DNA from 3 places in the Oerskovia gallyi genome. Region 2 is predicted to be linked to each of the others. Evidence: predicted binding sites of a transcription regulator. Region 2 holds the regulator's gene; each other region holds the start of a gene.
The links. The regulator Rex, encoded in region 2, represses fermentation and respiration genes when NADH is low (regulators of the CRP and FNR family bind a similar motif). The targets are predictions, from matches to a motif close to CTTGTGAANNNNTTCACAAG.
Positions count from the first base shown of each region.

Region 1: the regulator Rex is predicted to act here: its motif matches at 3,067-3,086, upstream of adhE (bifunctional acetaldehyde-CoA/alcohol dehydrogenase).
Region 3: the regulator Rex is predicted to act here: its motif matches at 3,193-3,212, upstream of pflB (formate C-acetyltransferase).

Region 1 covers NZ_JACSQE010000018.1:39,677-45,061, reverse strand. The annotation lists gene H9640_RS18280 (glycoside hydrolase family 65 protein) at 1-665, shown strand, start outside; gene H9640_RS18275 (prolyl oligopeptidase family serine peptidase) at 769-2,949, opposite strand; gene adhE (bifunctional acetaldehyde-CoA/alcohol dehydrogenase) at 3,139-5,385, shown strand, end outside.
Region 2 covers NZ_JACSQE010000013.1:82,298-87,682, reverse strand. The annotation lists gene H9640_RS15705 (histidine phosphatase family protein) at 1-568, opposite strand, end outside; gene H9640_RS15700 (MarR family winged helix-turn-helix transcriptional regulator) at 657-1,166, opposite strand; gene H9640_RS15695 (YceI family protein) at 1,363-1,914, shown strand; gene H9640_RS15690 (redox-sensing transcriptional repressor Rex) at 2,016-2,711, opposite strand; gene H9640_RS15685 (glutaredoxin family protein) at 2,809-3,144, opposite strand; gene H9640_RS15680 (HAD family hydrolase) at 3,251-4,060, shown strand; gene H9640_RS15675 (30S ribosomal protein bS22) at 4,178-4,276, opposite strand; gene H9640_RS15670 (acetoin utilization protein AcuC) at 4,468-5,385, opposite strand, start outside.
Region 3 covers NZ_JACSQE010000016.1:70,688-76,072, forward strand. The annotation lists gene dxs (1-deoxy-D-xylulose-5-phosphate synthase) at 1-1,626, shown strand, start outside; gene H9640_RS17540 (carboxylate-amine ligase) at 1,739-2,881, opposite strand; gene pflB (formate C-acetyltransferase) at 3,468-5,385, shown strand, end outside.

The DNA.
Region 1 (5,385 bases), on a different contig from region 2:
GGCCCCTGCTGCTGCACTACCACCCGCTCGTCATCTACCGCTACCAGGTGCTCAAGCAGGCGGACGTCGTCCTCGCGCTGTTCCTCCAGGGGGCCGAGTTCACGCCCGAGGAGAAGCTGGCCGACTTCGAGTACTACGACCCGCTGACCACGGGGGACTCGACGCTCTCAGGCGTGGTCCAGTCGATCATCGCGGCCGAGGTCGGCTACCACGAGCTCGCGCTCGAGTACTTCACGTCGTCGCTGCTGGTCGACCTGGAGAACCGTCACGCCAACGCGTCCGACGGCGTGCACGTCGCCTCGGCCGGCGGGACCTGGTCGGCGCTCGCGTTCGGGTTCGGCGGCATGCGTGACGACTGCGGTCGCATCAGCTTCGACCCGCGCCTGCCGCAGTCGTGGGAGTCGCTGACGTTCCGCGTCACGCTGCGCGGGGCGCGGCTGAAGGTCACGGTCACGTCCGACGCGATCACGCTCGTGTGCGAGACGGGCGAGAGCGCCGAGGTGCTGGTGCGCGGCGAGACCGTGCGGGTCGCCGCGGGCGAGCCCGTGACAGTGGCCCTCGACGGGCAGGGGCCCGTCCGTCAGGGAGTGCCGAGCCTGCGGGACCTGACTGGCAACCGTCGCGAGGACGGCACGCTCATCACGGCCACGGTGCCTCACTCGTAGGTCGCGGGTCGGTCGTCCGGAGACGCACGGAGGGCGGGTTCCCGGGGGAGCCCGCCCTCCGTGCGTCTGCGCGTGCGTCGTGCGGACGAACGGTCGCCCGGCGTCAGCCGAGCTGCTCGCGCAGGAAGCGGTAGTGGATCGCGGACATGTGCGCGGCCTGGGCGTTGTTCGCGGCGCCGCCGTGCCCGCCCTCGACGTTCTCGTAGTACGTCACGTCCTTGCCGGCCGCGAGCATCTTCGCGGCGAGCTTGCGGGCGTGCCCGGGGTGGACCCGGTCGTCCTTGGTCGACGTCGTGAAGAGCACCGGCGGGTACTCGCGCTCGGCGTCGAACAGGTGGTACGGCGAGAACGTCTTGATGAACTCCCACTGCTCGGGGTCGTCCGGGTCGCCGTACTCGGCGGCCCACGACGCCCCCGCGAGCAGGTGGGTGTAGCGCAGCATGTCGAGCAGCGGGACTCCCACGATCACGGCGCCGAAGAGCTCGGGGTACTGGGTGAGCATGTTGCCCGCGAGGAGCCCACCGTTGGAGCGTCCCTCCATACCGAGGTGCTCGGGGGTCGTGATGCCGCGGGCGACGAGGTCGCGCGCGACGGCCGCGAAGTCCTCGTAGGCCTTGTGCCGCTTGGCCTTGAGGGCGGCCTGGTGCCACGACGGGCCGTACTCGCCGCCGCCGCGGATGTTCGCGACGACGTACACGCCGCCGTCGGCGAGCCAGGCCCGTCCGAGCCCGCCCGAGTAGCCAGGGGTGAGCGAGACCTCGAAGCCGCCGTAGCCGTAGAGCAGCGTGGGTGCGGCGCCCACGGGGGCGTCGTCCGTCCCGGCGGCGGCGCCGGCGGCCTCCGGGCGGACGAGCTCCTCACGCCCGACGACGAAGTACGGGACGCGCGTGCCGTCGTCGGACACCGCGAAGTGCTGGTCGATGACCAGGCCCGCGGCGTCGAAGAAGGTGGGGCTCGACTTGAGCACCTCGGGCTCGGTGCCCGCGCCGACCGTCAGGAGCGAGAGCGTCGAGGGCGTGAGGTAGTCGGTCGTCACGAGCCAGACGTCGTCGCTCTCCTCGGAGTCGACCGCACCCACGACGACCGTGCCGATGGTCGGCAGGCCGGGCAGCTCGCTGCGGGTCCATCCACGGCCCTGCGCGTCGGCGTCCGCTTCCGTGCCCGACGAGGGCGGCGTCAGCACGTGGAGGCGGTTCTTGACGTCCTCCAGGACGTTGACCACGAGATGGTGCGCGGTCCACGTGGCCCCGGCGAGCGACGTCGTGGGCGTGGGCTCGAACAGGACCGTGAAGCCGCGCGCCCCGGCGAGGAAGTCCTCGAAGCGGGTCGCGAGCAACGACCCCGCGAGGTAGGTGGTGCCGCCGACCGTCCAGTCGTCGCGCAGCTCGACGAGCATCCACTCGCGCTTGACGCCGACCTCGGCCGAGCGCGGGACGTCGATCTTGACGAGGTGCTCGTCGGGCGTGCCCGCGTCCTGGACGAGGTAGGTCTCGCTGTCGTAGAACGCGATCGAGCGGCCGACGAAGTCGCGCTCGAACCCGGGCGAGTGGGTGCGCCAGCCGAAGATGTACATGTCCTCGGGCTCGCCCTCGTACACGACCGTCGCCTCGGTGACCGGGGTGCCGCGGCGCCAGCGCTTGACGATCCGGGGGTATCCCGAGGGGGTCATCGAGCCCGGCCCGAAGTCCGTGAAGACGTACACCGTGTCGGCGTCGATCCACCCGAGCCCGCCCTTGGACTCCTCGCGGAAGAACCCGCCGTCCTCGGGGGCGACGAACTGCTTGGTGACGAGGTCGAACTCGCGGGTCACGTCGGCGTCGGAGCCGCCGGGCGACAGGTCGACCAGGGCGTGGCGCCACTCGCCGCCGGGGGCGGGACGCAGGACGCTCGCACCGTGCCAGACCCAGCTCTGCCCCTCGGCCTCGCCCAGCGCGTCGAGGTCGAGCACGAGCTCCCACTCGGGGTGCTGGGTGCGGTACGAGTCGAGCGTCGTGCGGCGCCAGACGCCGCGCTCGTGCTGCGCGTCGCGCCAGAAGTTGTAGTAGTGCTCGCCGATCTTCGAGACGTCCGGGATCTTGTCGTCCGAGTCGAGGACCTCGCGGATCGACTGCTCGGTCGCGGCGAACTCGCTCGTGGCCTCGATCGTCGCGGCGGTCTCGGCGTTGCGGCCCTGGACCCAGGTGAGCGCCTCGCGGCCCTCGACCTCCTCGAGCCACAGGTACGGGTCGTGCGGCGTGGTCGGCTGTCCGGTGGGTGGGTCGGTCACGACGTTCTCAGCACTCATGCCAACACACTAGGCGACCGATCCGCGGGACCGGGCATGCATAGATGCCAGGGGAGAGCGGGGGCGGGGGAGGCTCGTCCGAGATCACCATCGAACATCACTTGCATCTATCCGTACCTTGTGAAAGTATTCACAAGCAAGGGAAAGACACCACGCAGACCCGGCCGCTCGGGTCACTGGAGGAGCAACGTGAGCAGCACGAGCAAGGCCCCCGTGAAGGCCCCCGCCGGAGTCACCGAGATCGACGCCCTCGTCGACCGTGGCCTCAAGGCGCTCAAGCAGTACGACGCCTTCACCCAGGAGGACATCGACCGCATCGTGAAGAAGGCGTCCGTCGCGGCGCTCCACGAGCACGGCCGCCTCGCGCAGCTCGCGGTCTCCGAGACCGGGCGCGGCGTCTTCGAGGACAAGGCCACCAAGAACATCTTCGCGTGCGAGCACGTGCCGAACTCGATGGCCAACCTCAAGACGGTCGGCGTCATCGGGCGCGACGAGCTCACGGGCATCGTCGAGATCGCCGAGCCGGTCGGCGTGGTCGCGGGCATCACCCCCGTCACCAACCCGACCTCGACCGCGATCTTCAAGTCGCTCATCGCGCTCAAGACGCGCAACCCCATCATCTTCGCGTTCCACCCCAGCGCCCAGAAGTGCTCGGTCGCCGCAGCCCGCATCGTGCGGGACGCCGCCGTGGCCGAAGGCGCCCCCGAGGACTGCATCCAGTGGGTCGAGCAGCCCTCGCTCGAGGCCACGTCGGCACTCATGAACAACGACGGCGTCTCGCTGATCCTCGCCACGGGCGGCAACGCCATGGTCCGTGCCGCCTACTCGGCGGGCAAGCCGGCCCTCGGCGTCGGTGCGGGCAACGTCCCCGCCTACATCGAGAAGACCGCCAAGCTCGGCCGCGCCGTCAACGACGTGGTCCTGTCCAAGGGCTTCGACAACGGCATGGTGTGCGCCTCGGAGCAGGCCGTCATCCTCGACGCCGAGATCTACGACGCGGCTCTCGCCGAGTTCGCCCACATGCACGCCTACCTCGCGAACCCCGAGGAGAAGGCGATGCTCGAGCGCTTCATCTTCGGCGTCGAGGCAGGCGGGGCGAACTGCGCCGGTGCCAAGCTCAACGCCACGATCGTCGGCAAGAGCCCCCAGTGGATCGCGGAGCAGGCAGGATTCTCGGTCCCCGACGACACCTCGATCATCCTCGCGGAGTGCAGCCAGGTCGGCCCCGCCGAGCCCCTGACGCGCGAGAAGCTCAGCCCCGTCCTCGCGGTGCTGCGCGCCGAGTCGACCGACCACGGCATCTCGCTCGCCGAGCAGATGGTCGAGTTCGACGGCCTGGGCCACTCGGGCGCGATCCACACCGAGGACAAGGACATCGCGGAGGAGTTCGGCCAGCGCGTCAAGGCCGTCCGCATCCTGTGGAACCAGCCCTCCGCGCTGGGCGGCATCGGCGACATCTACAACGCGCTGATCCCGTCGCTGACCCTCGGGTGCGGCTCGTACGGGCACAACTCGGTGTCGAACAACGTGTCGGCCGTCAACCTCGTCAACGTCAAGCGGATCGGACGTCGTAACAACAACATGCAGTGGTTCAAGATCCCGCCGAAGACGTACTTCGAGCCGAACTCGATCCAGTACCTGACCCAGATGCCCGACGTCGAGCGCGTCACCATCGTCACGGACAAGGTCATGAGCCAGATCGGGATCGTCGACAAGGTCCTCGACGTCCTGAACCGCCGGCCCAACAAGGTCTCGATCCAGATCATGGACCAGGTCGAGCCCGAGCCCAGCGTCGAGACGGTCGAGAAGGGCGCGGAGATGATGCGCGACTTCAAGCCCGACACGATCGTCGCGATCGGCGGCGGGTCGCCCATGGACGCCGCGAAGGTCATGTGGCTCAAGTACGAGCACCCGGAGATGGCGTTCTCGGACCTGCGCGAGAAGTTCTTCGACGTCCGCAAGCGCGCGTTCAAGTTCCCGACCCTGGGCGACCTCGCCAAGCTGGTCTGCATCCCGACGTCGTCGGGCACGGGCTCGGAGGTCACGCCGTTCGCGGTCATCACCGACCACGCGACCGGGTACAAGTACCCCCTCGCCGACTACGCGCTGACCCCGTCGGTCGCGATCATCGACCCGGTCCTGACCGCGACGATGCCCGCGAAGCTCGCGGCGGACTCGGGCTTCGACGCCCTGACGCACGCGACCGAGGCCTACGTGTCGGTCTACGCGAACGACTTCACCGACGGTCTGGCGCTGCACGCGATCAAGCTGGTCTTCGAGCACATCGAGGCCTCCGTCACGCAGGGGGCGGCAGCCCCCGAGGCCCGCGAGAAGATGCACAACGCGGCCACGATCGCCGGCATGGCGTTCGGCAGCGCGTTCCTCGGGATCGTCCACGCGATGGCCCACACGGTCGGCTCGACGTTCGGCCTGGTC
Region 2 (5,385 bases):
GGTTGCGCGGGTCGTGCCACAGGCGCTTGCCCTCGAAGGCCAGGCGGGAGATCCAGATGGGGAGCTGGTGGCTCACGAGCACGACCTCGCGCCCCTCGGCCTGGGCGCGGGCGTCGTGGATCGCGGCGTGCATGCGCGCGACCTGCTGCTTGTACGGCTCGCCCCACGACGGACGCATCGGGTTCCACAGGTAGGGCCAGTGGCCGGGGTGGCGCAGCGAGCCGTCGCCGACGCCGAACTTCATCCCCTCGAAGTGGTTGCCTGCCTCGATGAGGCGCTCGTCCGTCCCGAGCGGCAGCCCGAAGGCCTCGGCGACGGGCGTCGCGGTCTCCTGCGCCCGCTGGAGCGGGGAGGCGATGACCAGGGCGACGTCGAAGGGTTCGGGCGTGACGTCGTCGGGCAGCGCGGGCGCACCCTCGGCGGGCTTGCCCGACAGGTGCCCCGCGACGCGACGCGCCATGGTGTGCCCGAGCTCCGAGAGGTGGTACCCGGGGATTCGACCGTAGAGGATGCCGTCCGGGTTGAAGACTTCACCGTGACGCATGAGGTGGACCGTGGTTGCGACCATGGGGACCAGTGTCCCAAAGTTCTGCCCGCACGGTGCACGCAGGCGGCGTGCTCCCGGACACAGCGCCCGCGCGCCCGAGCCCGTGCGCCTAGCGCGGCTCGGGCTCCTCCGCGAGGCGGCAGGCCTCGGCGATCGCCGCCATGGCCTCGCCGAGGTTGCGGAGCTGCTCGGGGGTCAGGACGTCGACCATGAAGCGGCGCACCGCACGGACGTGCCCCGGCGCCGAGGCGACGAGCTCGGCGTACCCCGCGTCGGTCATGACGCAGTTCACCCCGCGACGGTCGGTCTCGCTCGCGGAGCGGCGGACGAGGCCGCGCTGCTCCATGCGGTGCACGGTGTGCGTGACGCGGGACCGGGACCGGGCGAGCCCGTCGGCCAGTGCGGACATGCGCATGGTGTGGTCGCCGGCCTCCGAGAGCCGTACGAGCAGCTCGTACTCGCCGAGCGTGAGGGCCGAGTGCTCCTCGTGGTCCCTGCCGAGAGCTTCGACGAACCGCGCCGTGCCGTCGAGGTACTGGCGCCACGAGTGCTGCTGTCCCTCGTCGAGCCAGGGTGCGTCGTGCGGCGCGTCCGCGCGCCTGTCCTGCTGAACCGTCATCTCCGCCTTCATCCGCCACGCCCCCACCGTCCGAACAACCGTCCCAGTCTCCCATCCGAGAACTGGTCCGCCCACCAGGGAATAGAGGGGTGGGGGCTTGCGTTGATGCGTTCGTATGAAGTTGAATCTTCAACTAATGGCGCGTCGGACGGCGCGCCTGACGCATACGCACCACGACTTCCACAGGAGAGCACCCATGGCCACGACCCTTCCCGCCGGACTGACCGCAGGCACCTACGCCATCGACCCCTCGCACTCGCAGGCGACCTTCACGGTCCGCCACGCAGGCATCTCCAAGGTCCGCGGCTCGCTCGCGATCGCCGAGGGCACGCTGAACATCGGCGACGACGTCGAGTCGTCCAACGTCGTCGCGGCGATCGACGCCAAGTCCGTCAACACCGGCGACGCAGGGCGCGACGGCCACCTCCAGTCGGCCGACTTCTGGGACGCCGAGAAGAACCCCACCTGGAACTTCGTCTCGACCGCCGTCGAGGCCGACGACGACGACTTCGTCATCGCGGGCGACCTGACGATCAACGGCGTGACCAAGCCGGTCAAGCTCGAGACCGAGTTCACGGGCACCGCAGTCGACGCCTACGGCAACTCGCGCGCCGGGTTCGAGGCCGAGACCGAGATCTCCCGCAAGGAGTTCGGCCTGACCTGGAACGTGGCCCTCGAGGCCGGTGGCGTGCTCGTCGGCGACAAGATCAAGATCGCGCTCGACCTCTCGGCGATCAAGCAGGCCTGAGCCTCTCGCCCCCGACCGGCCCCCGCGTCCTGACGCGGCCCGGTGTGCCAGGAGCCGGCGACCCGTGACGGGTCGCCGGCTCCTGCGCTGTCCGGACGCCCCTAGGCGCCCTCGCTCTCGGCCCCTCGGCCCTCCTCGCCCCGGCCCCGGTTCGCGAGCGCCCTGGCCTGCGCGTGGAACGCCAGGATCTGCAGCTCGCTCCCGACGTCGACCGACCGCACGATCACGTCCTCGGGAAGCTGGAGCGCGCGCGGTGCGAAGTTCAGGATCTCCCGCACCCCCGCGGCGACGACCCTCTCCGCGACGTCCTGCGCCACGTGCGCCGGGGTCGCCAGGACGACGATCGTCACGTTCTCGCGGGCGAAGACCTCCTCGAGCGCGTCGACGTGCTCGATCACGAGCCCCGCGGCCTCGGTGCCGACGACGTGCGGCGAGGCGTCCAGCAACGCCGCGACCTCGAACCCTCGCGTGCCGTAGCCCGAGTAGTTCGCGAGGGCGTGCCCCAGGGAGCCGATGCCGACGATCGCGATCCGGTGCTCGTCCTCGACCCCCAGCGCGGACGTGATGTACGTCGCGAGCGAGTCGACGACGTATCCCACCCCGCGGGTGCCGTACGACCCCAGGAAGGACAGGTCCTTGCGCAGCTGCGCGGACCCGACGCCCGCGAGCTCCGCGAGCTCGGTCGACGAGGTCGTCTCGACGCCGCGCCCCTCGAGGTCGCGCAGCGCGCGCAGGTACGCGGGGAGGCGCGCCACGGTCGCGCCAGGAATGCCGGTATCACCCAGGGTCTCTGCCACCCGAACCACCCATGCTTCGTCATGTCGTCGTCATCGTTGACGATCTCGCTGTCCTGCTGTCTCGGATCATCCCAGGCTCGGCGCCCGCGGCGGAACGTCAGCCAGTGGCGCGCCCCCGCGAGAGCGCCCGGGCGAGCCTCGCTCGGTCGACCTGCCAGAACCCCTGCTGGACGCCGTCCACGGTCACGACCGGGACGTAGTCACCGTACTGTGCCGCGAGCGCGCCCGACGGGTCGGAGTCCACGTCGACCTCGGTCCAGCCCACCCCCTGGTCCGCGCACACGGAGCCCACCACCTCGCGGGCCTCCTCGCACAGGTGGCACCCGACGCGGCCGTAGAGCACGACGCGCACGGGCGCGCTCACGACCTGGTCTGCGTCACGTCCGGCGGCGGTCTCAGGAACCTGTCCTGCGGCGGGATCTGCGGGGCTCACGACCTCAGCCTACGCATCTCGGACACCCCCTTCCGCCGACCCCCCGGCGGCCGTGCCCGGTGAACGCCGTCGGCGAGGGTCTGCGAGCGCCGATAGAGTGGACGCCATGCCGACGTCTGCTCCTGGGTCCACCCATCCCACGGCAGCCTTCTTCGACGTCGACAACACGATCATCCGCGGCGCCAGCTCGTTCCACCTCGCCCGCGCGCTGTACCAGCGAGGCTTCTTCTCCACGCCGGACCTCGTGACGTTCGCCCTCCACCAGGCCCGCTACCTCCTCCTCGGCGAGAACAAGCGCCAGATCGACCAGGTGCGCAGCCGGGCCCTGGACCTCGTCGCGGGCCGCTCGGTCGCGGAGGTCGTCGCGATCGGCGAGGAGGTCTACGACCAGGTCCTGTCGCTGCGCATCTTCCCCGGCACCCAGAAGCTCCTCGACGAGCACATCGCGGCCGGCCACCAGGTGTGGCTCGTGTCCGCGACCCCGCTCGAGATCGGGCAGCTCATCGCCCGCCGCCTCGGCGCCACCGGGGCCCTCGGTACGGTCGCCGAGCACGAGGAGGGCCTCTACACGGGTCGCCTCGTGGGCGACATGATGCACGGACGGGCCAAGGCGGCAGGTGTGCGCGAGCTCGCCGAGCTCCACGGGATCGACCTGGCGTCGTCGTACGCCTACGGGGACTCGCTCAACGACGTGACCATGATGCAGTCCGTGGGGCACCCGTGCGCCATCAACCCGGACACGCGCCTGCGCCGTCACGCCAAGGACGTGGGCTGGCCCATCCGCGAGTTCCGCGGCAGGCGCCGTCGGGTCGCGGGGCGGGGGCTCAAGACCGCGAGCTGGGCCGGGGCCGCGTGGGTCCTCGGGCTCGTGCTGCGCTCCATCCGGCGCTCGATCAAGGGCCGCGCAGGACTCTGACCGGCCCTGGCGCCCGGCCCGGGCGCGCACGGCGGGATCGGTCCAGGCATGCGAAGAGCCCGGACCCCTGCGGGGACCGGGCTCTCGCGACAGCATGCGCGTGACCGCGCAGAGCTGCTACTTCTTGTTGCGACGCTGGTGGCGCGTCTTGCGAAGCAGCTTGCGGTGCTTCTTCTTGGCCATACGCTTGCGGCGCTTCTTGATGACGGAGCCCATGGGTCCTCACAATGCTGGATCGGTGTGCGATCGGGATCGCCCCGATCATGGTGGTCCACGGCTGATCGGGAACCGACCAACACGAGAAAAAGTCCGTCTCCTAGACTACCTGCTCCCGGCGGGTGGCCCGAAATCGACGCCGGGTGACGTCGTCGGGCCGCACGGTCCGGCGCTTGCCGTAGGCGCTCGGGTCAGTCGAAGTGTGCGTCCAGCCCCAGCAGCGGGAAGACCGCCTTGCGGGTCGCGACCACGGCGCGGTCCACCTCGTCCTCGGGGTCGTACCCCTTGCCCCACGCGCTGAACTCGACGTCGCCGTCGCCCATGAACGCGGGGGTCTCACGGTGCGCGACCGCACTGATGTGGTCCCGCCACGCCCCCGGTACGGGCGTCGAGGGGGCCACGGGCGCGTGCACGACCTCGGCCACGACGTTCGACCACGCGTACGGGACGACCGACGTGACCGAGTAGCCCCCGCCGCCCAGGGCGACCCAGCGCCCCCCGGCGAGCTCGTGCGCGAGCTCGTGGATCCAGTGCACGGCGGCACGCTGCGCGTCGACGCTCACGTCGAGGTCGCTCAGCGGGTCGTGACCGTGCGCGTCGCACCCGTGCTGGGACACGAGGACCTGCGGCTCGAAGGCCCGCAGGACGGCCGGGACCACGGCGTCGACGGCCCGCAGCCAGCGCGAGCCGTCGGTGCGGCGCGGCAGGGCCACGTTGACGGCCGTCCCCGCGGCCCGGGGGCCGCCCGTGTCGGTGGCGTGCCCCGTGCCGGGGAACAGCGTCGCGCCGCTCTGGTGCACCGAGACGGTCAGGACCCGCGGGTCGTCCCAGAACGCCTGCTCGACCCCGTCGCCGTGGTGCGCGTCGAGGTCGACGTACGCGACGCGCTCGGCCCCGTCGTCGAGCAACCGGCGGACCGCGGCCGCGGCGTCGTTGTAGATGCAGAAGCCCGACGCCGCCCCGCGCTGGGCGTGGTGCATGCCGCCGGCGATGTTGACGGCGTGCAGCGCCCGCCCCGACCACACGGCCCCGGCGGCCTCGTACGAGCCGGACAGGATGCGGGCCGCGGCCTCGTGCATGCCCGCGAAGACGGGGTCGTCCTCGGTACC
Region 3 (5,385 bases), on a different contig from region 2:
ATGTCCGGCTATCCGAGCCGCGCCGAGTCGCCGCACGACATCGTCGAGAACTCGCACGCGTCGACCGCGCTGAGCTGGGGCGACGGGATCGCCAAGGCCAACGTGGTGCGCGGCCTGCGGGACCGGCACGTCGTCTCGGTCATCGGCGACGGCGCCCTCACGGGCGGCATGGCCTGGGAGGCGCTCAACAACATCGCCGAGAGCCAGGACCGGCGCCTGGTGATCGTCGTCAACGACAACGGCCGCTCCTACTCGCCGACCATCGGCGGCATGGCGCACCACTTGTCGACCTTGCGCACCACGCGCGGCTACGAGAACTTCCTCGACTGGGGCAAGCGCACGCTCTCGCGCTCGGGCGCCCCCGGCCGGTTCGCGTACGAGTGGCTGCACGGGCTCAAGAAGGGGCTCAAGGACGTCGTCGCGCCCCAGGGCATGTTCGAGGACCTGGGCATCAAGTACGTCGGCCCGGTCGACGGCCACGACATCGAGGCCCTCGAGCACGCGTTCGTGCGGGCCCGCTCCTACGGCGCGCCCGTGATCGTGCACGTCATCACGGAGAAGGGCCGTGGCTACACCCCGGCCGAGCAGGACGTCGCCGACCGCTTCCACGCCGTCGGGCAGATCCACCCCGAGACGGGGCTGCCGGTGGCCCCCTCGCGCTTCGGTTGGACGTCGGTCTTCGCCGACGAGATCGTCACGATCGGTCGTCGCCGCCCCGACGTCGTCGCGATCACCGCGGCCATGCTGCACCCGGTGGGCCTCGCGCCGTTCGCCGAGGCGTTCCCCGAGCGCACGTTCGACGTCGGCATCGCGGAGCAGCACGCCGCGACCTCGGCCGCGGGCATGGCCTTCGCGGGCCTGCACCCGGTCGTCGCGGTCTACGCGACCTTCCTCAACCGGGCGTTCGACCAGGTCCTCATGGACGTGGCGCTGCACAAGGCCGGGGTCACGTTCGTGCTCGACCGCGCCGGCATCACGGGCGAGGACGGCGCGAGCCACAACGGCATGTGGGACATGGCGATGCTGCGCATCGTGCCGGGCCTGCACCTGGCCGCGCCGCGCGACGAGCCGACGCTGCGCGACGCGCTGCGCCACGCGGTCGACATCGACGACGCGCCCTCGGTCGTCCGCTACCCCAAGGGGGCGGTCGTCGCGCCGATCCCCGCGATCGAGACGATCGACGGTGTCGACGTCGTCGCACGCCACGACGCCGTCCCGGCCAAGAAGACCGCCTCGACCTCGACCGCCCCGGCCCGCAAGGTCCTGCTCGTGGGCGTCGGGTCGATGACCGGTACCGCGATGGCGGCCGGGGAGGCGCTCGCGGCCCACGGCGTGGACGTCACGGTCGCGTCCCCGACCTGGGTCCTGCCCATGCCGTCCGCCCTCGTGAAGCTCGCGGGCGAGCACGACCTCGTGGTCACGATCGAGGACGGCCTCGCCGACGGCGGCGTGGGCTCTCTCCTGGGGCAGCGGGCGGTCGAGGCCGGGATCACGGTGCCCGTGGTCCCGCTGGGCCTGCCCACGGTCTTCCTGGACCACATGTCGATCGACCAGGTCAAGGCCACGCACCGCCTCACGGCGCAGGACGTCACGCGCGACGCGCTCACGGCGCTCGCGCTGCTCTGACCTCCGCACGGCGGGGAGATCGACGAGGGGCGCGGACCGCACGGTCCGCGCCCCTCGTCGTGCGCTCCGGTGCAGGCCCGACGGCGCCGCTCCCCCGAGCGGCCGTCGCGCCTCAGGCCAGCGTCGCCTCCGCGGCCCGCTCGACCACGGCGCGCAGGTCGCCCGAGCTCGCGAACCACGTGCGTTGGCGTCCGGCGCCGCCGCCGTTCGACCACAGCCGTCCGAGCAGCTCGGTCACGGCGTCGAGGTCGCCCGCGTCGACGAGGGCTTCGCGCACGTGCGCGACGAGCTGGCCCACGACGTCGTGCGCGGTCGCGGGCTTCCACGTGAGGGGCGAGACCAGGTCGCCAGAGATCCCGGAGCGCCCGGCCCGCCAGGAGGCGGTGCGCAGGAGCTCGGGGTGCAGCATGGGTGCCGAGACGCCCGCGTCGGCCTCGCGCGCCGCGGTCTCGACGAGCCCGCGCGCCAGGGCCGCGAGCAGGGTCGCGGTGTCGGCGTCGAGGCACACGTCCGCGACGCGGATCTCGACCGTGGGGTAGGACGCGGACAGCCGGGCGTCGAAGTAGATCATCGCGGTGTCGAGGATCGTGCCCGTGGCGACCAGGGCGTCGACCGTGGCGCGGTACGCCTCGGGCGTGCCGAACGACGGGGCCGGGCCCGCCGTCGGCCATCGTGACCAGACCTGGGAGCGGAAGCTCGCGTACCCGCTGTCCTCGCCCTGCCAGTACGGCGAGTTGGCGCTCAGCGCGAGGAGCGGGGCGAGCCAGGGACCGATGCGGTCGAGGACCGCGACCCCCTCGGCGTCGGACGAGACCGCGACGTGGACGTGGCAGCCGCCCGTGAGCTGTTCGCGTGCCGTGAGCCCGAACGCGGCGCGCGCCGCGAGGTAGCGGAGCTTTCCGACCGTGGTGGGGGAGACGGGGACGGGCGACGTGCCGAGGGCCACGATGCGCGCGTCGCGCTGCTCGGCGGCCTTGTTGGCCCGGATGCGCCCGTCGCGGATCTCCTGGGCGAGGTCCGACAGGTCGGCGCAGGGGTGCGTGCCGGTCTCGAGCTGCTCCTCCATGAGCTCGAGCTCGAGGTCGCCGCCGGGGGCGCCGCCGGACCGGTCCGGGCGCGAGCCGCCCGACGCCCCGAGCCCTCCCTCGGTGACCTCGGTGGTGCCAGACGATTCGATGACCTCGGTCGCGACGGCGGTGGGGATGCCGTCGGGCCCGACGAGGAGGAACTCCTCCTCGACTCCCATGGTTCGCATCGAGGCAGTCTCACACGCGCGGGGGGCTCTTCGCACGCAGTGGGGCGTCCGGCTCGTGCATAGGGGCCTCGAGGCGTGTCGGACAGCTCGCCTGAGGATGCCGCTCGTCGCCGGCCCGGGCCCAGTACCGGGGGGCGACGGGCGGCATCTCGACGTGTTCTCCCGCCCGCGGCCGTGGGGACGGCTGCGTCGGTGCGCGGGCGCCCGTAGGGTGGGAATTCGAGGCGGAGCTGAGGACGGTGCGGGGGCAGGGGCGTTCCGCAAGGGACTTTGGTCCCGAGTGAGAGGTCTAAGGACTCCCATGAAAAGGTCATGTGAAGACCGTCACAAGGTGGAATGATCTCGCTTAGATGCATGTTGAAGGGCGTAGAAGGGTTGGAATTCCGCCATTCTCGAGGCGTCGAGCATCGATTCGTCGCCGCGGTCTGTGAGCCAGGTGACAGCGTCTTTGCCACGCCGACACCCTCTGCAGGTCGTAGCCTGAAAGGGCGAAGGAGAACGGCAGGACGGCACGGATTTCCCGCGTCGACCAAGGTCTTTACCCCCGCCGCGCAGGCAGCGCGGTGTGGACGTCGAGGAGAGTGATATGACCAGCATTTCCGAGGCTCGCAGCACCACTGGCGGCCAGGACGACGCGACCGTCCCCGCATGGGCCGGCTTCACCGCAGGTCCCTGGCAGGACACGGTCGACGTGCGTGACTTCATCCAGCGCAACTACACCCCGTACGAGGGTGACGACTCCTTCCTCGCCGGGCCCACCGAGCGCACGACCGGCATCTGGGCCAAGCTCTCCGAGATGTTCCCCGCCGAGCGCGAGAAGGGCATCTACGACGTCGACCCGCACACGCCCGCCGGCATCACGGCCCACGCGCCCGGGTACATCGACAAGGACGCCGAGGTCATCGTCGGACTCCAGACCGACGCCCCGCTCAAGCGCGCGATCATGCCGAACGGCGGATGGCGCATGGTCGAGGGCGCGCTCGAGACCTACGGCTACCCGGTCGACCAGGAGCTCAAGAAGGTCTTCAGCGAGTACCGCAAGACCCACAACCAGGGCGTGTTCGACATCTACCCGCCCAACGTCCGCGCCGCGCGCAGCTCGCACATCATCACGGGCCTGCCCGACGCCTACGGCCGCGGCCGCATCATCGGTGACTACCGCCGCGTCGCCCTCTACGGCGTCGACCAGCTCGTCGCCGCCAAGAAGCTCGACAAGCTGGACCTCGACACCCAGCCGTTCAGCGAGAAGATCGTGCGCGAGCGCGAGGAGCACGCGGAGCAGATCCGCGCGCTCGGCGAGCTCAAGGCGATGGCCGCCTCCTACGGCTACGACATCTCGGGCCCGGCCACCAACGCCCGTGAGGCCGTCCAGTGGCTCTACTTCGGCTACCTCGCCGCGGTCAAGGAGCAGAACGGCGCCGCGATGTCGCTGGGCCGCACCTCGACCTTCCTCGACGTGTACCTCGAGCGCGACCTGGCGAACGGTGTCATCACCGAGGAGCAGGCGCAGGAGATCATCGACGACTTCGTCATCAAGCTGCGGATCGTGCGCTTCCTGCGCACCCCCGAGTACGACTCCCTGTTCTCGGGCGACCCGACGTGGGTCACCGAGACCATCGGCGGCATGGGCGACGACGGTCGACCGCTCGTCACCAAGAACTCGTTCCGCTTCCTGCAGACGCTCTACAACCTGGGTCCGGCTCCCGAGCCCAACATGACCGTCTTCTGGAGCCCGCGCCTGCCCCAGGGCTTCAAGGACTTCTGCGCCAAGGTCTCGATCGACACCTCGGCCGTCCAGTACGAGTCGGACGAGCAGATCCGTCCCGCCTGGGGCGACGACGCCGCGATCGCCTGCTGCGTCTCGCCCATGGCGGTCGGCAAGCAGATGCAGTTCTTCGGTGCCCGCGTCAACCTCGCCAAGACCCTCCTGTACGCCATCAACGGCGGCAAGGACGAGGTCACGGGCAAGCAGGTCTCCCCGGTCGTCGCCCCCGTGCCCGAGGGCCAGCCCCTCGACTACGACGACGTCCGCGCCCGCTTCGACAAGACCATGGACTGGCTGGCCGAGACCTACGTCGAGGCGCTCAACTGCATCCACTGGTCGCACGACAAGTACGCCTACGAGCGTCTCGAGATGGCCCTCCACGACAAGGAGGTCCTGCGGACCATGGCCTGCGGCATCGCGGGTCTCGCGGTCGCGGCGGACTCCCTGTCGGCCATCAAGTACGCCACGGTCACGCCCGTGTTCGACGAGCGCGGCATCGTGGTCGACTACCAGACCGAGGGCGACTACCCCGCGTTCGGCAACGACGACGACCGTGTCGACTCGATCGCGGTCGAGCTCGTCGAGTCGTTCATGGCGAAGATCCGTTCGCACAAGATGTACCGCGACGCGCTGCCCACCCAGTCCGTCCTGACCATCACGTCGAACGTCGTCTACGGCAAGGCCACGGGCAACACTCCCGACGGCCGCCGCGCGGGCGAGCCGTTCTCCCCGGGGGCCA